Regions from separate parts of the Psychrobacter sp. TWP2-1-2 genome, predicted to be linked through region 3. Evidence: predicted binding sites of a transcription regulator. Region 3 holds the regulator's gene; each other region holds the start of a gene.
The links. The regulator PhoB, encoded in region 3, activates phosphate uptake and scavenging genes when phosphate is short. The targets are predictions, from matches to a motif close to TGTCATNAANCTGTCATAA.
Positions count from the first base shown of each region.

Region 1: a site for PhoB is predicted at 1,183-1,201, ahead of ACP7AE_RS04005 (porin). Genes of this name have one in related genera too.
Region 2: a site for PhoB is predicted at 1,227-1,245, ahead of ACP7AE_RS04880 (inorganic phosphate transporter). Genes of this name have one in related genera too.

Region 1 covers NZ_JAFCVA010000003.1:115,052-117,337, forward strand. Annotated here, with positions in the region: gene ACP7AE_RS04000 (malate synthase G) at 1-605, shown strand, start outside; gene ACP7AE_RS04005 (porin) at 1,339-2,286, shown strand, end outside.
Region 2 covers NZ_JAFCVA010000003.1:315,555-317,840, reverse strand. Annotated here, with positions in the region: gene ACP7AE_RS04880 (inorganic phosphate transporter) at 1-1,194, opposite strand, end outside; gene ACP7AE_RS04875 (ATPase) at 1,833-2,286, opposite strand, start outside.
Region 3 covers NZ_JAFCVA010000002.1:314,394-316,679, reverse strand. Annotated here, with positions in the region: gene asd (archaetidylserine decarboxylase) at 1-31, opposite strand, end outside; gene dtd (D-aminoacyl-tRNA deacylase) at 144-599, shown strand; gene phoB (phosphate regulon transcriptional regulator PhoB) at 756-1,460, shown strand; gene phoR (phosphate regulon sensor histidine kinase PhoR) at 1,541-2,286, shown strand, end outside.

The DNA.
Region 1 (2,286 bases), on a different contig from region 3:
TGATGGACACCAAAGCTGCACATCCTAAGTCTGGAGCCAGTACCGCATGGGTACCGTCACCAACAGGGGCAACCTTGCACAGCATGCACTATCATCAAGTGAGTGTTGCTGATGTTCAAGATAGCCTAAAATCACGTGAGCGTGCCAGCTTAGACGACATTTTGACCATTCCATTAGCAAAAAATACTAATTGGACAGATGAAGAGAAACAACAAGAGCTTGAAAATAACGCTCAGGGCATCTTAGGATATGTTGTGCGTTGGGTAAACCAAGGCGTTGGTTGTTCTAAAGTACCAGATATCAATGATGTGGGTCTAATGGAAGACCGTGCAACTTTACGTATCTCAAGTCAACATATTGCCAACTGGTTGCATCACGATGTCGTGAGCGAGCAGCAAGTGATGGATACGATGAAGCGTATGGCAAAAGTGGTAGATGAGCAAAATGTAGGCGATAGTGACTATCAGACGATGGCAGATAACTTTGACCACTCTTATGCCTTTAAAGCGGCCTGTGACTTAGTGTTTAAAGGTCGTGAGCAGCCGAGTGGTTATACTGAGCCATTATTGCATCAGGCACGTCTTGATCTAAAAGCAGGCTGCTAATATTGCGCAGGTTAATATTAGAATATGGCATACTTGACATTCTATTATAATACTGTCATGACTGAATGAGGCTTGTTATTGGCTTTTATACTTAATAAGAAGTCTGTGATAGCCATTGACTAAGGTTATAGTCTGGAAACAAGAGCAGTGAAAATACCTTTTTTACTGTTCTTGTAGCAATTTTCCAGTCTCAATTGTGACTGTCAGCATGTCATAAATCACCTTTATTATTTTCTATTAGCCCTACTTGTCAATAAACAAGTAGGGCTTTATGTTTGTTAATTAAAGGGTATTCATTACGATAGTTTCAAGTTCTTGGTAATTATATTAATCAATAATATCCTTATCTATTTGAGCAGATAGAGATTTTTTTACAATGACCCACATTCTATAGTAGATATGGTGTTCAACAAATACTGGGTTTAAAAATCTAAAAAAAATGTTGCAAATTATGTCAAAGTTGTTATGCTTGTATTCGAAGTATGAGTTTGGTAACGGATGTTACGCAACGGAGCGATAAAGACCTAAGATTACATGGCAGTTACTTTTTAATCCCAGTTATGTAAGTCATTGTTTTTTTCATCTTACTGTAATAGAACTTCGCCACACTTGTTTCTGACTAATCTCGGTAGCCAGTTACACATTATATCTTTGAGGATTTGTGACGATACCATTATGAGCACCAGCTAATCATAGCTCGCTTATTACTAAAATTGTAAAGTGGAGATACCCCATGAAAAAACTACTTTTAGCTACAGCAGTTGCTGCCTTATCTGTATCTGCAGCCAATGCAGCACCGACTATCTATGGTAAAGCATTTGTAGCTGCTGACTACATCAATGCAGAATTTGATACTGATAGTGGCAACATGTATGATGAAGACAATGTAGAAATTAATTCTCATGCTTCACGCTTAGGTTTTAAGGGCTCTGAAGCCATGACTGCCAATACTGATGTTATCTATCAGTTAGAGTATGGTACAAGTATTACTGGTGATAATGCCACTTTCACTAACCGTGATACGTTTCTTGGTTTAAACAACAAGCAGTTCGGTGAGTTCCGTGCTGGTAAAAACCAGTCAACGCTAGCTCGTATTGATAACGTTGTTGTTAACGAAGGTTACTGGGATAACCTAGGTCAAACTGTAAATGAGAAAGAAACAGTTGCAGCATTAAACATGGCTGACAGTAATCGTCTTGCAAGTTCAATCATTTGGACTGCACCTAAGTACAATGGTCTACCATTACAACTATCTGCAATGTACAGCTCTAATGATGTAGATGGCGATGACTCTGATGACGCAGGTTTCGGTGTTGCCATGTTGTTTGATCAAGGTACTGGCTTTACTGCTGGTGTTGCGTACGATAAAGATCAAAATATTGATGGTGACATCATCCGTGGTACAGCGACTGTAGATCTAGGTAAATTTATCGCTGCTCCTGTAAATTTAGGTGCCTTATATCAAGTAGCTGACTATAATTACGGATCTTCTAAAGAAAAAGGTTTGGTGGTTAGTGCTCAGATGGCTCTAGCTAACTTTGCGCGTCCAGCCTCTATCTACACTCAGTTTAATAAAACTGACAATTTAGATGGTATGGACAACGCTGATTCAAATCAGATCGTTGTTGGTGGTAAATACTTCTTTAAAGACAATATCATTGCTCATGCCTATGCTGGTATG
Region 2 (2,286 bases), on a different contig from region 3:
ATTGGCAATATCGTTTGAGCCATGGCTAAAGGCAAAAGCAGAGGCGGTAAAGACTTGCATCCAGCTAAACATAATAAACGTCGCTTTGGTCAAATCCTCTTTATGTTTACCGCGGATACTCTTGGTATAGATAAAGGTCGCAAGCCACACTAGCGCCGCGATCATACCCATGATTAAAAAGCCTTGCAGCGTCGTCATGCCATTATTGACATTCTTTAGACCCTTAAAGATGACCAAAGAGGCCATGACCGCGCCGCCTGCAGCCGCAATGATAGGAACCCATTGCTTCAACGCTTTTAGCGTATCAAGGTTGCTGCGTTCATTTTCAATCTCATAAAGCTGTTTATAGTAGTCAGTCTCTAAATCTTCAACATCGCAATCATCATCTTTGTAGATTTCTTGATCACGCAACATCGCTGACGTATAGGCAAGTTGTTCTGATTCTGTTAAACCGTCCAAAAATTCTTTGTGGTTTTGTTTTAAGGTTTTTTTGTCGCCTTTCAAAGTCGCAATGTGCGCCTCTGTTCTATCATTATACTCAATGATGTTTTTCTTAATCTGTCCATATAATACATAGGACAAAACGCCGCCCAATAGCGGTGATAATACCCAAGAAATTGCGATGGTGCCAATCGTACTCCAATTCACCGTTGATAATGCCATTTCAGTACCACCTAACGTGATACCTAATACAATAGAGCTACCAACAACGCCGCCAATAATGGCGTGCGTGGTCGAAACGGGCAGACCTTTTTTGGTGGCAAATAACAGCCAAAATGCGGCAGCGATAAGCGCTGATAACATGACATAAATGAATTGGTTGGGCGTTACTGAAAGACCATCTAAATCGACAATGCCGCTTCGAATAGTATCGGTGACTTCACCACCTGCCAGTACGGCTCCGGACACTTCAAATATCGCGGCGATACCCAGCGCTTGCGGGATAGTCAACGTCCCTGCACCTACTGAGGTACCAAAGGAGTTGGCGACATCGTTACCACCAATATTGAATGCCATAAAGACACCAAAAGCGGTGGCCACAATAAATAGCGTCGTCTGTTGACGCATCGTGTAATCTAGACCCCACCACAAAAAGTAGGCGGTCATCGCAATCAGTAAAATGGCAAAAAATAGATTTATTCTCATAGAACCGACTGATTTGACTGGCTCTGTAGAACTGTTGCTAATACCCATACGTTGATACGTCCTGCGTAAGCTGATTGAAATTATAGGCGGTTGATGACATTGCGCGGCTATTAATAATGCTCGTGATAGCTTCTGACATTAATATAACGTATATGAAACGCGCAATATACTTGCTAAAAAACGGTTTTTCTTACTGCTATTTTGGTGCTCTACCCTAGCGCTTACCTTTTATTTACTTGTATTCAATTTTGCGTAAAGGCAGTAAATAAGGTAAAACACATCACTCAATATGTCACAAAGCCGCAAGGAATATTGCCAAATCGTCTGATTACAGCAGCTTGCGGCTTAGAGATGTCGTAGTAATAATTTTGGTGCTAATAACTGCTATTGTAAGAACCTTTGCCAAATTTATTAACCAGAGTGATTAAAATGTCTGTGTCAAAGGATAAAACACGCTACTCACTCAGTGAGTTTCGTGCACAGCAGGAGCTATTACGCGCCTATTATATTAAATATAAGCGCATAATGCATGATGATATTGCAAGATTTGTAACTGCCAGCATATGTGTTAGAAAACATCCTGCTGTAACGCCGCATTATACTCTCTTTCCCTGAATTTATTTAACGTTAAATATATAATTATGGCGCTTTGTAACCAGCTACCTAATTGAATGACCAATCACATATCAGCTGCCACACACCGCTGATAGTTGCTTAATCGCATGGTCTAAAACATCCAAACGTGCTTGACGCTTCTCATTGGTCGCGATGACGCACCACGGTGTGTACTCTGTATCGGTACGTGCCAGCATATCCGCCGCAGACTGCACATAATCCGACCATTTATCACGGTTGCGCCAGTCATCGTCCGTCAGCTTAAACTGCTTGTGCGGTGTCTCCTGACGTGCCTCAAAACGTTTAAGCTGTTCTTTTTTATCGATAGCCAACCAGTATTTGATAACGATTGTCCCCGCCACGGCTAAATCCGCCTCAAAGCGATTGATTTCATCGTAAGCACGCTGCCATTCCTCATCAGTGGCAAAACCCTCAATGCGCTCAACCAAAACGCGCCCATACCAAGTCCGATCAAAAATGGCAATACGGCTAATACGGTCGGTTTGTTCGTTCGGAAGTTTGGTC
Region 3 (2,286 bases):
CAAGCTGTTGTAAAGTAGTGAATACATTCATAATGAGGCTACCAAAATAGGGTGTGATGTAATAATTAATAAGCAAGAGAATGGCCGTATTTTATCATGGACGGCGTATTATTGTATGGGCATAATTGGTAAGGAATCCGTAAATGAAAGCACTTATACAGCGCGTACGCCGTGCTAGTGTCACCGTCGATGCGCAGTGTGTTGGTACGATTGAGCAAGGCATATTGGCTTATATTGGTTTAGGGCCTGATGACGACCTAACAAGCGCCCAGCGCATGGTAGATAAAATCCTCACCTATCGTATTTTTGACAATGATGATGACCCTGCCAAGTACGGCAAACTGGATAAAAATGTCCAGCAAGTTGGTGGCGGACTATTATTGGTATCACAGTTTACGCTAATGGCAAAAACAGACAAGGGTCGTCGCCCTGACTTTGGTGGTGCGATGGTACCTGATGCGGCGCAAGCGTTGTTTGCGCAATTGGTCGCCTATGCCAACACGCAACATCCAAACGTGGCAACGGGTCAGTTTGGTGCCAATATGCAAGTGTCGAGCGTCAATGACGGGCCATTGAATTTCTTGTTAGAAATAAATTGAGTAAACTCAGCATTAGCCGTCACGAGACCTATGAAGCGCTTAAAAGTTGAATGTCATTAAACTGTCATAATTACCCCGTTTAATAGGGAGCAGCAGGCGAGCATTTATCGCCTTTTTTGTCAGCTAAATGTTGTCCTCTAACACTGAGAATGCCGTATGTATAATGAGCAAATTTTGATTGTTGAAGATGAACCTGCGATTCGTGAAATGATCGTCATGACGCTAGAGATGGCGGGATTTGATAGTCTGCAGGCAGCGGATGTATCTGAGGCGCACCAACAAGTGGTCGATCACCGACCTGCGCTGATTTTGCTAGATTGGATGCTACCCGGCGATAAAAGTGGCATTGATTTTTGCCGATTGCTCAAAAACGATGAGCTACTCGCTGAGATACCAGTCATTATGTTGACGGCTAAAAGTGAAGAGGACAGCAAGGTGCATGGCCTCGATGCTGGTGCTGATGATTATATGACCAAGCCTTTTTCGACACGTGAGTTAATATCCAGAATCAAAGCAGTATTGCGGCGTAGTAACGCGCTCAGTAGCGATAAACCTATCGAAATCGGCAATCTGAGCCTTGATCCCAAAAGTCAGCGAGTGACAGCGGCTGGTAAAGTGGTTGATGTCGGGCCTACGGAGTATCGATTACTGGCATTTTTTATGAGTCATCCAGAGCGTGCCTATACGCGGACGCAGCTGCTAGACCAAGTATGGGGCGGTAATGTATATATCGAAGATAGAACCATTGATGTGCATATCAAACGTTTACGGACATTACTACGACCACATCAATGTGATACGTTGATACAGACAGTACGCGGGACAGGCTATCGATTTTCTAGCTTTATTGAACCAATTTAACGGACGGTTTTTATTCGCTATAAAAGCAGTATGTTAATCGCAGCACAGTGAAAAACGGCGAATAGTGATAAGGATGATGGATGAACACCCTAATATCGGCTCAAGGCGACCAACAAAATAAGTCACTGCTAGCAACTCAGCAGAATACAACGGATCAACTCAAAAAAATTAGAAGCGCACTACGCGCATTGCGTGATGCGGTGGTTTTGCTCAATGACGATGATGGGCTTGAATGGTGGAATCAGGCTGCCGAAGATTTAATGTTGTTACAGTTGTCAGATAAAGGTAAGTGCATCTTTGACTTTATCAGTGCGCCTGAATTTCGTCAGTATTATCAGGCGACGACTAACCCTAACGATGGTGCTCAGGATGGTGTACACATTGTCTCGTGGCGCGCGCCCAAGCGTTATTTAAAGTGTGAGCTCACGCCTTTTGGCGATGAGAAGCTGCTCATTATTTATGATGTGACGCGCTTGCATCATTTAGAGGAGATGCGCCGCGATTTTGTGGCGAATGTCTCGCATGAGTTACGCACACCGTTGACCGTCATGATGGGTTATCTAGAAAATTTTTCGGATCAGCCAGATATGCCGCCGCATTGGAAGCGCGGATTTGAGCTGATGAGCCAACAGACTGCGCGTATGAATAGAATTGTGAATGACTTATTGCTGTTATCTCGCATCGAAATCGAAGAAACCCATGAGCTCAGTTATATTGACATGACCAAGCTGCTGACCCATGTTTATGATGATGCGCAAGCGTACAATCAAGAGTATGGGCATACCATTCACTTGCAGATAGATACTTATGACGGACTGTATGGCTC